2 regions of the Yoonia sp. GPGPB17 genome follow, and region 2 is predicted to be linked to the other one. Evidence: riboswitches for the same ligand, from Rfam matches in the RefSeq annotation. Region 2 holds a riboswitch; the other holds the start of a gene.
What was found. A riboswitch is a leader RNA that binds a small molecule or an ion and turns the genes downstream of it on or off. The one in region 2 is predicted to bind cobalamin.
Positions count from the first base shown of each region.

Region 1: it holds a riboswitch for cobalamin, as region 2 does, so the genes downstream of both, QTO30_RS22075 (DUF1636 family protein) here and QTO30_RS16920 (energy-coupling factor ABC transporter permease) in region 2, are expected to answer to the same signal.

Region 1 covers NZ_JATACI010000002.1:2,003,861-2,011,368, forward strand. Annotated here, with positions in the region: gene QTO30_RS10765 (ABC transporter substrate-binding protein) at 1-28, opposite strand, end outside; gene QTO30_RS10770 (ABC transporter ATP-binding protein) at 40-822, opposite strand; partial or broken gene QTO30_RS22075 (DUF1636 family protein) at 819-1,225, opposite strand; cobalamin riboswitch at 1,345-1,562, opposite strand; gene QTO30_RS10785 (GNAT family N-acetyltransferase) at 1,660-2,115, shown strand; partial or broken gene QTO30_RS10790 (GMC family oxidoreductase) at 2,148-3,759, opposite strand; gene QTO30_RS10795 (TRAP transporter substrate-binding protein) at 3,850-5,082, shown strand; gene QTO30_RS10800 (TRAP transporter small permease) at 5,202-5,879, shown strand; gene QTO30_RS10805 (TRAP transporter large permease) at 5,869-7,227, shown strand; partial or broken gene QTO30_RS10810 (IclR family transcriptional regulator) at 7,246-7,508, shown strand, end outside.
Region 2 covers NZ_JATACI010000002.1:3,211,610-3,219,117, reverse strand. Annotated here, with positions in the region: gene smc (chromosome segregation protein SMC) at 1-1,668, opposite strand, end outside; cobalamin riboswitch at 1,891-2,110, shown strand; gene QTO30_RS16920 (energy-coupling factor ABC transporter permease) at 2,146-2,820, shown strand; gene cobW (cobalamin biosynthesis protein CobW) at 2,974-4,035, shown strand; gene QTO30_RS16910 (GNAT family N-acetyltransferase) at 4,032-4,484, shown strand; gene cobN (cobaltochelatase subunit CobN) at 4,484-7,508, shown strand, end outside.

The sequences.
Region 1 (7,508 bases), 1.2 Mb from region 2:
AGAGTGCGGTTGTAAGGGTCAGTTTCATAACTATGGTCTCTAGATTGGAAGGTGGAAAGACAGGTGATTGGTGTCGCTGGGTGCCAGCTTTTCGCGGCGCGCATCCACGCGGAAAGTGCGGGACACGAGCGTTTCGGTCAGCAGCGCGTCAGGTGTGCCAAAACCGCGTGGCTGGCCATCTTCGAGAACAAGGAGGTCATCGCAGATGTCAGCCGCCATATTGAGGTCGTGGAGTGATACGACGATCGTCAGGTCGAGTTGCCGGATCAGTGCCAGAACTTCGAGTTGATGACGAATATCGAGATGGTTGGTTGGTTCGTCCAAGATCAGGATTTCGGGTTCCTGCGCAAGCGCACGTGCAACCATGACCCTTTGGCGTTCGCCGCCCGAGAGAGTGCCGAAATCGCGATGTTCCAGCCCCGTCAGGTCGAGCATGGTGATGACCTTGTCGATGACCGTCATGTCATGTGTGTCAGCACCGCCAAAACCCTTATGGTGCGGGGTGCGCCCAAGCGAGATGATTTCACGGACACTCAGGCCAAAAGCTGCGGCTTGTTCCTGCAGGACGGCGGCGACATGCTGGGCAGCCGTGCGCGCTGGCATCTTCCAGATGTCCATACCGTCGATCTGCACCTCGCCTGTTGTGGGCGCTTGGAAACGATAGAGTAAACGCAGCAACGTTGACTTACCGGCCCCGTTGGGTCCAACCACACCAAGCACATGCCCTTTTTTGAGGTCAAAACTTGTTGCGTGCAGGACTGGCGCTGCGCGTTTGTGCGGGCGCCAGCTGACGTTAGAGACACGCAAGTGAACGCCGCTCATGACACCAGTGCCTTTGTGTCTTCCAGGGCAATCATCGCCGCAGGAACGCGCGCCAGCGTAGATTTTCGCAGTTTTCCGGGCCGGTCAACAGAGGAACACCAGCCGTCGTGCAGCAGGGCGTATTGCTTGGCGAACGCGACCAGATCGTTGATGTCATCCTCTGGCGTCATATCACCGAAGAGGTAGGTCGCCTTCTGGGTGCCGTGATAGGCCACGGTGCAAGGCGATCGCAGCCTGCCATGCAGGCAACGCCGGAAATGGCGAAGTCCTCAGAAATGCTATCTCCCGCCGCAGCAATCGCCTTGCGCAGTTTTTCGATCAGTTCATATCCGGGGCGGCAATCCGTCCCTTTATGTTTGCACGATGTACAAACGGTGATGCGATGTTGTGTTGTCCGGTCCATGCAGCCCTCCGCGCAAATGCGGGGCTTGAGAACGGCATGTCTGTGCGGCCAGTTGAGCCTGTTTCACCATCATGATCTCCGCTCCGGACACCCCGCCCGGTTTGAGTTTCTTTGGCACATTTCTGTACCCTTTGATGGCAGGTCTCCTGACTTTGCGGGTCGCTGCTTGCCCGATCCCTTCCCGAGCGTTTGCTCAGTGGTGATCATCGGGGTCGCTCGCCGCTCACAGTTGCGGGGGCAGTTACGGATTTGGCGCGCTTTGGCTCTTCCTCACCGTATTCCCTTTTCATCCCGGACGCATTTTCGGCGCCAGAGAACCATCGGTTGCACTGTTTGCGATTCCGCGCGAGGGGTCAAGTAGTGACTTGACAGTTGTGGTGTCATTTCAGACTGATGCCATGAAATGAACTGCTTGTCGCATTGGAGGCTCAACTATGATGATACGCGACGCCATGGCTGAAGATGCGACTGAAATGAGCGTTCTGCTGCGCGAGCTGACAGCGGCACGCAAACGCACGAGCCCCGATACCGAAGCGCATGTCCTGTCTTATTATATCAATGATCCCGTCAGAATAATATGCTCTGTGGCGGAACATGAGGATGTGATCTTGGGGTTCCAATCTCTTAGAATGGCAACGTCGGGCAACCAATGGGGTGTCGAGCCGGGATGGGGCATTGTAGGGACGCACATAAGGCCGTCTGCGGCGCGGCGTGGCGCGGGTCGTGCTTTGTTTGATGTAACCAAGAAAGCGGCACGCGATGCCGGACTGATCCATATTGATGCCGCGATCGCCGCGACCAACCCCGAAGGCCTTGGATATTACGAGGCCATGGGCTTCAAGACCTACCGGAAACCGGAAGGCCTGATTTGTAAGCGGTTCGATGTGTGAAAGAACCAATCAGAGGGCGTAGGCTGCTACCGCTAAGCATCCTCCAAAATCAAATCAGATGCTTTTTCACCGATCATGATCGCCGGGGCATTGGTGTTCCCCGAGACAATCTCTGGCATGATCGAACAATCGGCCACACGCAAACCGTCGATCCCATGCACCCGCAGGCGTTCGTCGACCACGGCTTCTTTGCCTTGACCCATCTTGCAGGTGCCCGTGGGGTGATAGATTGATGCCGTGTTGCTGCGTGCCCAATCGAGCGTCGCCTCATAGTCGTCCATGGGCAGGTCGGCGTGGGGGCGGAACTCTTCGCTGATCTTGGAGGTCAGCGGCGCATGCTTTGCGATGGTGCGGGCGATGTTCACGCTTAGCCACGACGGTTCGGCAATCCGTCTCAGTCGACAGGTAGTTCGGGATGATTTTGGGGTAGGCCTTTGGGTCGTTCCCTTGCAACCTGATCTCGCCTTTGCTTTCGGGCCGTAGCTGGCACACCGACATGGTGAAGGCCGAGAATTTGTCGGCCCCTTTGCCAGGGTTTTCGGCAGAGAGCGGTTGGACGTGGAACTGGATATCGGGCGTTTCGATGTCGTCGCGGGTTTTCAGGAACCCGGTTGCCAGGCTGGCCGCCATTGTCATCGGCCCCGCACGGAACATCAAATACTTCAGGCCGATCTTGGCCTGTCCGAAGAGCGAGCTGACCTCGTCGTTGAGTGTGGGTTCGTTGCATTTGTAGACCAGCCGCGCTTGCAAATGGTCTTGCATGTTCTTCCCAACGCCGGGCAGGTCATTGATCACATTGATCCCATTTTCGTTAAGCTGTGCGGCCTCACCGATGCCTGAGAGCATCAGGATCTGAGGCGAGTTAATCGCACCGCCCGAAAGCACAATTTCCTTGCGCGCTGTGACCTTTTGCAGAGTGCCGCTGCGGTCGGTGTACGTAACGCCCGTGGCGCGCTTGCCTTCGATGATGACCTTTTCAACCTGTGCATGGGTGATGATTTGCAGGTTTTCGCGCGATTTCACCGGATTGAGGAAAGCAACAGCTGAACTGCACCGGCGACCATTGCGTGCGGTCAGTTGGAAGAAACCAACACCTTCCTGATCTGCGCCGTTATAGTCCGGGTTGAACTTGTAGCCTGCCGCTTGTGCCGCAGCGACCCACGCATCGGTGATGGGGCGCTGGATCCGCATGTTGGAGACCGACAGATTTCCCTCATTGCCATGAAATTCATCTGCACCGCGTTCATTACTCTCGGATCGCTTGAACAGCGGCAAAACATCATCCCAGCCCCATCCAGCGTTTCCCATTTGACGCCAGCGGTCGTAGTCCTGTGGCTGACCGCGTACATAAAGGAGGCCGTTGAGAGAAGACGATCCGCCCAAGACCTTACCGCGGGGCCATTCGATAGATCGCCCATTCAAGCCTGGATCCGGTTCCGTCTTGTAGCACCAGTCCACCTTTGGATTATGGATGGTTTTGAAATACCCGACGGGGATGTGAATCCAGGGATTGTTGTCTTTTCCGCCAGCCTCAAGCAGGATCACCTTATGAGCTGGATTTGCACTCAAACGGTTGGCAAGGACGCACCCTGCGGACCCTGCACCTACAACAATAAAATCGGCTTCCACTGAATCGTTCTCCATTTATTTGAAAAAACTCTATGCAGAACGGTCAGACTATACTAGGCTTTTTTGAAACTAATAGTCTCAATAATCGACAGCATGGGAGGAAACATGATGATTGGAGATAAACTCAGCCGTATTTCGCGGCGGGATCTGTTTAAGCTGGCAGGGCAGTACGGGATGAGCTCGACGCTGATGGCAGCGGGTACGTTTGGTGGGGCCATGAGCCTTGCAAACTTGGCGTCTGCGGCTGAATCGACCTACGAGCGTCGCTTCTCGAAAGAGGCAAAATATAACCTCAAATTCGGTGCATCCGGCTTTAATGCGCGCAACCTTTTGATCGAGCGCGCTGGTGCGCTGGAATTCGCGCGTGACCTTGAAGCACGGACAGATGGTGAGATTTGCATCGAGTTTATAGGTGACAACCAAATCTGCGGTCAGACATCTTGCGTTGAAAAAACACAGCAGGGGATCGTTGATATCTACGCGGCATCCACACAGAACTCTGCCGGTGGTGCACCTTATCTGAACGTTCTGGACTACGCCTATATGTTCCGTAACCGTGCGGACCAGTATCACTTCCTGTATTCACCAGCGTCCATGCGTCTTCTGCGTGAACCATATGAGAAGCGCCACGGTCTGAAGTTCCTGTTCAGCCACGCCGAACTTCGCGGTATCCAGTTGGGTCTGAACTTTGAAGACAAGCCAACGGTGACGTCGATTGACGAACTGGCAGGCACAAAAAACCGTGTCACCGGTACGCAGCTTGGTCGCATCGCGATGAACGCTTTGAACCTGAACCCTGTTCCGGTTGCTTGGGAAGAAACACTCGACGGCCTGAAGCAGGGTCTGATCGACGGTGCTGAAACATGGGCGTCTGCGGTGGCATATGCGAACATGGCACCCGTGGTATCCCAATCGGTTCACCTGAACTTCTTCTGCGGGACAGAACACACAGCCATGTCGGCCTCTGTCTTCGATAGCCTTGAGGGTTATTTGCAGGATGCGGTGATGGAATCATCCTATTGGGCACAGACACATGTTCAGGCCGCGAACGAAGTTGCTTTGATCAACACCGTTGGTCAGTCTGATCCACAGCTGCCAAACACAATCTTTGCACAGAACAACGTGCGCAACGCATTCCTGTCTCCAGAAGAGATCCGGAAAGCCGAAGAGATGTGTTCACCTGAGTTCCAGCCAGCACTCTGGGAAGAGTGGCGTGAGCGCCTGAACGGGTGGTCCGGCGGTTTGGACACATATCAGGAAATCTATGACGAGGTACGTACAATTGACGGCGACACACTGCCTGAGAACGTCGAGCCACGTCGTTGGTGGAAAGGCTAATACAGCCTTCATCTACCCGAAAGATCTGGGCCGACCGAATGGGAGTTCGGTCGGCCCTTTTCATACAAATAAGATCGCTCCATAGTAGCGACATTATGACACATTAGGGGGAGACCTAGATGTCAATATTGGCTGAAGCGGTGGCTGTCATACCGGCCATCTTCTCGGGCAGCACGTGGGATATGCGTCAAGCCTTTGATGCAAACGGCATGTGGCTGTTTTGTTTTGTTTTCACATTTGTGGGCGGGTATCTTGCGCATCTTTTGTACCATTACGTGCCGTTCATCGAACGCCATCTAGAGCGTACAACGTCGGTGGTCATGTATCTGATCATCGCAGGCATCATTTGCTGGGGTGTGATCGACCGGTTTGTCTTTTCGAACCAATGGTCGGGTTCCACAACCGTGCCCCCATTCCTGTTTATGGTGATGGCCTGGTTTGCCTGCTCATATAATGTGAAGCTTCGCACGCACCTGAGTTTCAGTGAGTTCCGTTCAAAAATGCCGCCCAGTGGGCAGATGGCAACGCTCACGCTGGATGCAGCCCTTTGGTTAGGCTTTTGCTGGATTGCGATTACGACTTCGCTTCGGTTTACAGCGCTTTCCGCTGATAACTTCCAGTTGGTGGATGGTGTCGATGACGTCATGAAGTGGTGGTTCTACATCACGGTGCCCATTGCGTTCACACTGATGGCTGGCCGTGTGATCGGCAATTGGATCGAGGATTGGAACAACTTCAAATCCGGTGATCAGATCATCAAGCAAGCTGTGATCGGGGGGACGTCTAATGGCCGATAGCACATGGATTACACTTATCTCATTGGGCGTGACGATCTTCTTCATGCTCGGTACACCCGTCCTGCTCGTCATCTTTTACTGGGTGATCGGCATCAGCTTTGTCATTGACCTGCCTTTGGCAAACACAGGCAACGAGCTGATTAACGTCTTTAGTAAAGGCTTTGCCTTGCTGGCGATGCCACTCTTCATTCTGACAGGGGACCTGATTAACCAGTCTGGTATTGCCCGACGATTATCAGATTTCGCATACTCGGTCCTTGGCTGGCTACGCGGCGGTCTGGCGATGGCATCCATTGCGGCCTGTGGCCTCTTTGCTGCGATCTCGGGGTCCAACTCGGCAACGACGGCGACCATTGGTTCGATGCTGCATCCTGAGATGGTGAAGGGTAACTATGATGAACGCTTCTCGGCGGCGACGGCTGCAGCGGGTGGTACAGTGGGTATCATTATCCCACCGTCCATTATCTTCATCGTTTACGGCTTTTTGCTGAACCTGCCGATCTCAGACCTGTTTGTCGCCGGTATCATTCCGGGTTCACTTATGGTTCTGGGTATGATGACGGCTGCTTTTATCATCTGTACCATTAACGGCTGGGGCGTTCTGATTGGCCTGTCGATTTCGCGGATGATCAAAACCGGCATTGGCGCGTGGTTGGGTTTCTTTGCGATTGGTCTGGTGCTTTGGGGCATCTACACCGGTCGTTTCTCCCCAACTGAAGCTGCGGGTGTGACCGTTGGTTTCTGTGTGTTGGTTGGTTTGGTGTCCTACCCGCTGAACAAGGTTATGGGGAGTTCTTCTGATCTTCCCGTCGAACAGAAGAGCTATGGCTCAATGTTCGTTGTCGAAGGCTTCACCGTTCCACAAATCCCATCCATTGTGTCACGGTCTGCCCAGATCTCGGGCATCTTGGTGCCTTTGATCGCGGTGTCGGTTGCGATGCAGCAAGTGATGTCATCACTGGGTGCGAAGGACTTTATTGGTGACTTCGTAACCGGTATGGGCGGCTATTATGCGGTGCTGTTCACCTCAATGGCGATTGTGTTTATCACCGGGATGATCCTTGAATCCCTGCCGGTAACCATCATCCTTGCGCCTATTCTGGCCCCCATCGCAGCATCGGTCGGTATTGATCCGATCCACTTTGCGGTGATCTTCCTTGTGGGGGCGTCCATCGGCTTTGTGACACCGCCCTACGGGTTGAACCTCTATGTGGCATCGGGCGTGACGGGTGTGCCGTACTTTAGGCTGCTGCGGTACATCCTGCCATATCTGGCGGCGTTGATCAGCGTCTGGTTCTTTGTGGCACTTGTGCCTGAGACCGCTCTGGCTATCTTGCCTGACAGATAAGACGGATTGGTTAGCAATATGAAAGACGAGGACACCGGTCAAATTCCGACGAACCTGCGGCTCTTGCTGCTGCTGGAGGAAGTCGCGAAGGTCGGTGTCCCGGTGACCCCTTCGGTGGTGAATGAAACCCTGGGCCTGCCCAAGCCAACCATTCACCGCCTTTTCGCCACGGCAGAGGCCGAAGGCTTCCTGCAACGCGATATCGATGGCCGGTCTTACAGCCCCGGCCGTCGCATGCGCCTTCTATCAATCAATACATTGTCGTCGGAACGGGTGCGTAC
Region 2 (7,508 bases):
AGACCCATAGCTGGGCAGCAAAGCCCAGCCCGATTTGGCATCATCAACAATCGCGGGGGCACGCAGATCGTCAGCCAACGCCGCGCCCAGCGCTTTCTCGTATCCACCTTGGACACGCAGCAGATCAAGCACTTGACCGCCTTCTGCTGTGTCGCGTTCAACCAGTTTGGCCAAGGCTGCCACCTCAGCGCGCAAAGCATTCGCTTCGCCTTCGGCCTCAGAGCGCAGTGCCCGCGCATCGCTTTCGCGTGCCTGCGTATCGGCCCGCGCGCTTTCCGCCGCGACCAAGGCTTTGTCCGCGGCCTCGGCAGCGGCGACCGCCGCTTTCTCGGCCGCCCCAGCAGCGGTAAAATCAGCCTCGGCCTTTGTCAGCGCCGCTTCAGCTTCGGCCATTGCTGCCTTTGCACGCTCTGCCTCATCTTCGCTCTTGGCCAAAGTCGTGCGGTTGTCATCCAACAAACGTTGGGCCGACTGGTGCCGGGCCGCCAACCGCGCCACATCCTCGGTCAGTTGCGCCAGATCAGCCTCGCGTTGTTGCAACACACCCGCTGCCTCGCGCGCAGCAACCTGCGCCTCTTCCAGGCGGGTCTCGTGCCCTTCACCCGCTTTGCCAATCTCGCGCGCTTCCCATTCAAGCCGCTCAATCGTCTCGCCCGCGTCCTTGTTCAGCCCGCTTTCACGTTCCATGTCATGGGTGAGTTGTTCGATACGCCCGCGCAGCGTCTCGATCATATCAAGCGCGCGCTGTTCCTGATCTTTCAGCGTGTCACGCTGGACCTGCAAGCGCTGTAAAACGGCGGCGGCAATCGCCTCGTCCTCACGTAAAGGTGGTAGAGCTTCCTCTGCGACTGCACGGCCTTTGGCGGCTTCACGCGCCGCCTTCTCAGCCTGCGCCGCTGTCGTCGTTCGCTCACGCAACTGATCCGCCGCAGCCAGCAATGCCTCATCCGCCTCTTTCCAGCGACGGAACAGCAACATGCCCTCGGCGCGGCGCAGCTTGTCTCCAATCTCGCGATAGCGCGCGGCCTGCTTGGCCTGCCGTGCCAACTGGCCCAACTGTGCAGCCAATTGCTCAATCACGTCATCGACGCGGGTCAGGTTCGTCTCAGCACCCTTCAGCTTCAACTCTGCCTCGTGGCGGCGCTGATAAAGACCCGAGATACCCGCCGCTTCTTCGAGAATGCGTCGACGTGCCTTGGGTTTTGCATTGATCAGTTCAGAAATCTGGCCCTGCCGCACCAACGCTGGTGAATGCGCGCCGGTCGAGGCGTCCGCGAACAACATCTGCACATCCCGAGCGCGCACATCCTTTGCGCCAACCTTGTAGGCAGAACCCGCATCACGCGTGATCCGGCGAATGATCTCAAGATTATCGTCATCGTTGAAGGCCGCAGGCGCGAGACGCTCACCATTGTCGATGACGAGGGACACTTCTGCAAAGTTACGCGCGGGCCGCGTCGCCGCCCCGGCAAAAATCACATCCTCCATCCCACCGCCACGCATTGCCTTGGGGCGGTTTTCACCCATGACCCAGCGCAGCGCCTCAAGCAGGTTTGACTTGCCACAGCCATTCGGCCCCACAACACCTGTCAGACCATCCGCGATGATCAGGTCGGTGGGGTCGACAAAGCTTTTAAAGCCATTCAGTCGCAGTTTGCTAAAGCGCAACGTTTTTGCCCGTATGATTCCTCAAGGTGGCAAAGCATCGCCCTCTGTTGCACCGCGAGTCAACGCTTTGAACCCTGCATGTGCCATGTTCCGCCAGGTTATCCACAAGATATTGCGATTTTCGGCCCATTTCCATGGGGACGAAAAGGTTGATTGCCCCAGACGCGACGTCAAACCATCTACAAACGTCGGTTTTCAACTTGACCTGACCTGCCGGATAGACGCACGGTTTACCGGCATGGTTCCCCGTACGACGCCCAGCGTCAGGGGATCAAATGGGAATGTGGAAAGGCCGATCCGAACCGGAGGTCTGATGCCACAGCCGCCCCCGCGACTGTATGCGGAGAGCGCTTTGCGACAACGCCACTGGGGTCCGCCCTGGGAAGGCCGCAAAGCGCCGTGACCCGCAAGCCAGGAGACCAGCCATGCGTATCGTGAAACCAGCCGTCGGGGATGACGGCCAAGGAAGGAAATATCATGCATATCGAACCCGGTATCGTCACCGGGGCGAAACTCGCCCTGTCTTACGCCACAGCCGCAGGCGCGGCCGCCTATTCCGCCAAACTGATCTGGGAGTCGCTGCGTGACCGTGGCATCCTGTCGCTGTCCATTCGGGCCGCAATTGCAACCGTTGCCGTCTTTGTCTTCTTTGAATTGCTGCCGCATGTGGCCGTCGGCGTGTCAGAGGTACACTTTATCCTTGGCACAACACTCTTGTTGATTCTGGGCACAGCACCAGCGGCCATTGGCCTTGCTTTGGGGCTTCTGATCCAAGGCGCGTTCTTTGCCCCAACCGACTTGCCACAATACGCGATGAACGTGACCACCCTGCTGGTGCCACTTTTCGGACTGCATCTGCTATCCAAACACGTCATTACCAAAGGCACAGCCTATGTCGATCTGTCCTTCAAGCAGTGCTTGGCCATGTCCGCCACCTATCAGGGCGGCATCGTGGTATGGGTTGCATTCTGGGCTTTCTACGGCAGCGGGTTTGGGGCGGAAAACGTGTCTGCGGTTCTGTCGTTTGGGGCAGCCTACATGCTGATCCTATTGATCGAACCACTCGCCGATCTGGCCGTGCTTGCTGCCGCCAAAGGCATGCGCAAACTGGAAGGCAGCGCATTGGTAACGCCGCGCCTGTATTCAATCTGACGAAGAAGAGGGTCCTCTGCCTGTCGAACGACTGGTGGAGGACACCTTTCCACATTTCCCATGCATGCTCCCAGCTTGAAAAGAAAGCAGCCATTGCATAGGGCTTCAAACAAACAGGGTCGTATCCGGCCCATTCAGAGATGGATTTCACTTATGCCTGCCAAAATCCCTGCTACCGTTGTCACCGGCTTTCTGGGTGCCGGAAAAACAACACTCATCCGCCACATGCTGCAAAACGCCGAAGGCAAGAAAATCGCCCTGATCATCAACGAATTTGGTGACCTTGGGGTGGATGGTGACATCCTCAAAGGCTGCGGAGATGAGGTGTGCACCGAAGACGATATTGTTGAGTTATCCAACGGCTGCATCTGCTGCACCGTCGCTGATGATTTCATCCCGACGATGGAAGCCTTGCTGGCCCGCGAAGACAAACCCGATCACATCGTGATCGAAACCTCCGGCCTCGCTCTGCCACAGCCCTTGGTACGTGCGTTCAACTGGCCCGGCATTTCAACCAAAGTAACAGTGGACGGCGTTGTGACCGTGGTGGATGGCCGCGCCGTGCATGACGGCCAGTTTGCGCATAATGTGGAAGCGGTCGATGCCCAGCGCGCGCAGGATGAAAATCTTGACCACGAAACGCCACTATCCGAGCTGTTCGAAGATCAGGTTGCCTGCGCCGATATGATCGTGGTGAATAAAACCGACCTTCTTGCCGCCTCGGAAGCCGAAACGCTGACAACCAAGTTGAAGTCTGAATCCCGCGATGGCGTGCAAGTCGTCAAAGCGTCTATGGGTGCCCTGCCCGTCGATGTACTGCTGGGCCAAGGCATCGGCGCAGAGGATGATCTGGCTGCGCGCCACGAGATCCACCATCATCACCACGATGATGAAGACGATCACCACCATGATCACGCGCATGAACACGGCCATGACGAGTTCGAAAGCTTCATTGTCAGTCGTGGCGAAATTGCCGACGCCAACGCCTTTGCCGAACAGGTCGCCGATGTCATCCGCGCTCACAACATCCTGCGCCTCAAAGGCTTTGTCGCCATTACCGGAAAACCCATGCGTCTGACACTTCAGGCCGTCGGCCCCCGTGTGGATACCTACTTTGATCAACCCTTCGGGGATGCCCCGCGCGAAACCCGCTTGGTGGTCATCGGCGAAGCGGGCCTTGACCATGCTGCCATCGCGGCTGCACTGCAAGCATGATCATCGTCGAACGGACAGACCCGCATCATCCACAGGCAACTGCTTTGCTCAAACAAAGCCATACCCTGATGCGGAGCCTGTTCCCGCCAGAGGACAATTTCTATCTTGATATAAACGATCTGGTCGCGCCCAATATCCATTTCTACACCGCGCGCGAGGGCGACGATGTTCTGGGCACCGGTGCGCTGATGGTTAAACCCGGCTACGGCGAAGTGAAGTCGATGTTCGTGTCTGAGGCCGCACGCGGCAAAGGTGTCGCAGCGGCCCTGCTACGCCAAATCGAAGATACCGCCATTGAGGAAGGCGTCCCAATGCTCAAGCTCGAAACCGGCAATGTGCTGCACGCCGCCCATCGGCTCTATGAACGGCATGGATTCACCACATGCGATGTTTTCGGCGATTATGTCACGACCAAAAGTTCGATCTTCATGGAAAAGCAACTCAGCTGATGCACCTGCTAGCAGCCACCCCCGGTGCCATTTCTGATGGCACCGAACCAGTCGACCTGGGCCAGACGCCAGCCGATATCGTGATAATCTCTGCGGCAGATACCGAACTGGCCGCCCTATCAGACGCCCGCGCCGAAATGGCCGACCCGCCAACATTGCGGCTTGCGAACATGATTCACCTGACCCATCCCATGTCAGTCGATCTGCATCTGGACGATTGCGCCACCAAATCCCGACTGGTCATCGCACGTATCCTCGGGGGCGCTGGGTACTGGAAATATGGGCTCACCCAATACGCCGCCCGCTTACGCGAAGCCGGCATCCCTTTTGCCGCCCTGCCTGGTGATGACAAACCGGACCCTGAGTTGCGCGAACTGTCGACAGTCAGCAGTGAAGACTATAACACACTGTGGTCCTATCTCGTCGAAGGCGGCCCCGGGAACAGCACCAATCTGCTCGCCTACGCAAAGGCCTTGCTGGACCGCGCTGACAAACCACCTGCACCAGCCCCACTCTTGCGCGCCTTAAGCGTCTATTGGCCGGGCGCTGGCATCGCAGACCTGACCGCGGCGCGATCGGGCTGGACCGATGGCGCGCCCATCGTACCCATCATCTTCTACCGTGCATTGGTGCAAGGCGGCGGGCTCAATCCCATCAACCGGCTCACCCGCAGCCTGCTGCGCGCCGGTCTGAACCCGCTGCCTATCTTCGTGGCCAGCCTCAAAGATCCCGTCAGCACAGCCTCCCTGCACCAACTTTTTGCTGACGCGCCGCCCGACGTCATCCTCAACTGCACAGCTTTCGCCGTGGGCAGCCCGCATGATGGAGATGATAGTCCGCAAAACCCGCTGCTCAGCAACAATGCCCCGATCTTCCAGGTTATCCTGTCAGGCGCGGCCGAGACATCATGGGCCGAAGGTCTACACGGGCTTACCGCCCGCGACATCGCGATGAACGTGGCCTTGCCCGAAGTCGACGGACGTATCCTGTCGCGCGCGGTGAGCTTCAAAGGTGAAGCCTTCTTTGACGACGCCACCGAATGCCCCATCGCCACATATCAAGCAAGGGGCGACCGGATCGACTTTGTCACGCAACTGACCAAAAACTGGGCCAACCTGCGGCGCACCCCATCCGAGATCAAGAAAACAGCCCTCATCTTGGCCAATTACCCCAACAAGGACGGGCGGCTCGCCAACGGGGTCGGGCTCGACACACCTGCGGCGACGGTCCATGTCCTGAACCTGCTCAAAGCCGAGGGGCATGACGTCACCCCACCCGTAGACAGCGCTGCTCTGATGGCGCAAATCATGGCGGGCCCGACCAACTGGCTGACAGACCGGGCCGACAAAGAAGGCGGGGAGTTCCTGCCACTGGAAACCTACAACCGCTATTTTGATGCCCTGCCCTGGGATATCAAAGAACAGATCACCGCGCGCTGGGGGCCAGCCGAACAAGACCCCTTCTTACGTTCCCAAATACCTCCGCCGGAGGCTCCAGCAGATGCTTCACAAACGGGTTTCGCCCTCAGCATCCACCGTTTCGGCAACGCCGTTGTCGGCCTGCAACCGGCGCGCGGCTATAACATTGACCCGACCGACACTTACCACTCGCCTGATCTGGTCCCACCACATAACTATCTGGCCTTCTATTTCTGGCTGCGCCACCATTGGGGGGCAGACGCCATCGTGCACATGGGCAAGCATGGCAACCTCGAATGGCTGCCCGGCAAGGCAGTGGCCCTGTCGGAAACCTGCTGGCCTGAGGCCGTCTTTGGCCCCACCCCACATATCTACCCCTTTATCGTCAACGATCCCGGCGAAGGGACCCAAGCCAAACGGCGCACATCAGCGGTAATCATCGACCACCTCACACCACCGCTGACGCGCGCCGAAAGCTATGGCCCACTACGCGATCTCGAAGCGCTGGTGGATGAATACTATGAAGCCGCAGGCGTGGACCCCCGCCGGATCGACCATCTGCGTAAAGAGATTCTGTCACTTTCAGACGTCACTGGCCTCGCCAAAGACGCAGGCTTCACCGGCGACCAAGATGGCGACTTGGGCAAACTTGATGCCTATCTGTGCGAACTCAAAGAGGCGCAGATCCGCGACGGGCTGCACATTCTCGGGCAGTCGCCAACGGGGCAACAAGAACGCGACCTTGCAATCGCTTTGGTACGTGTGCCGCGCGGCGATGGCAGGTCGGGGAACACTTCTTTCATCCGCGCTCTGGCACAGGATTGCGATGTTTCGATTGACCCGTTGGATTGTGATCTCGGCGCGCCTTATCAGGGCGCACGGCACAAATTCTTGCAAAGCATGGGTACAGAGACCTGGCGGACGAACGGCGATACGGTCGAACGGCTTGAAAAACTATCGCAGATCGCACTCGGCTGGAAAGAGCACCCAAAGCACTTCAAGGCAACCAAACCCGTTCTGGAAAGCCTGCACGCAGAGGTGATCCCGACCATCCGCGCTTGTGGGGAAAATGAAGGAACGGCGCTCCTTACCGCCCTATCGGGCAACTTCGTCCCCCCTGGCCCCTCTGGCGCGCCCACACGCGGGCGCATGGATGTGCTCCCGACCGGGCGCAACTTCTACTCCGTAGATAACCGTGCCGTGCCCACCCCAACCGCATGGGCGCTAGGGTGGAAGTCCGCCAACCTGCTGATCGAGAAACATCTGCAGGATCATGGCGACTGGCCACGCAGCATGCTGGTGACCGCTTGGGGCACCGCCAATATGCGGACTGGCGGCGACGACATTGCGCAAGCCTTGGCGCTCATGGGTGTCAAACCAACTTGGGATAGCGCAAATCGGCGTGTCACGGGATTTGATATCCTGCCGCAGTCTGTTTTGGGTCGGCCGCGTGTCGATGTCACTTTGCGCATCTCCGGCTTCTTCCGTGATGCTTTCCCGCAACTCATCGCATTGGTCGACAGCGCCGCCCTTGCTGTGCAGGGGATGGATGAGCCCGCCGACCTGAACCCGGCGGCTGCAAGGGCCAAAAGGGGCGAAGATCAAA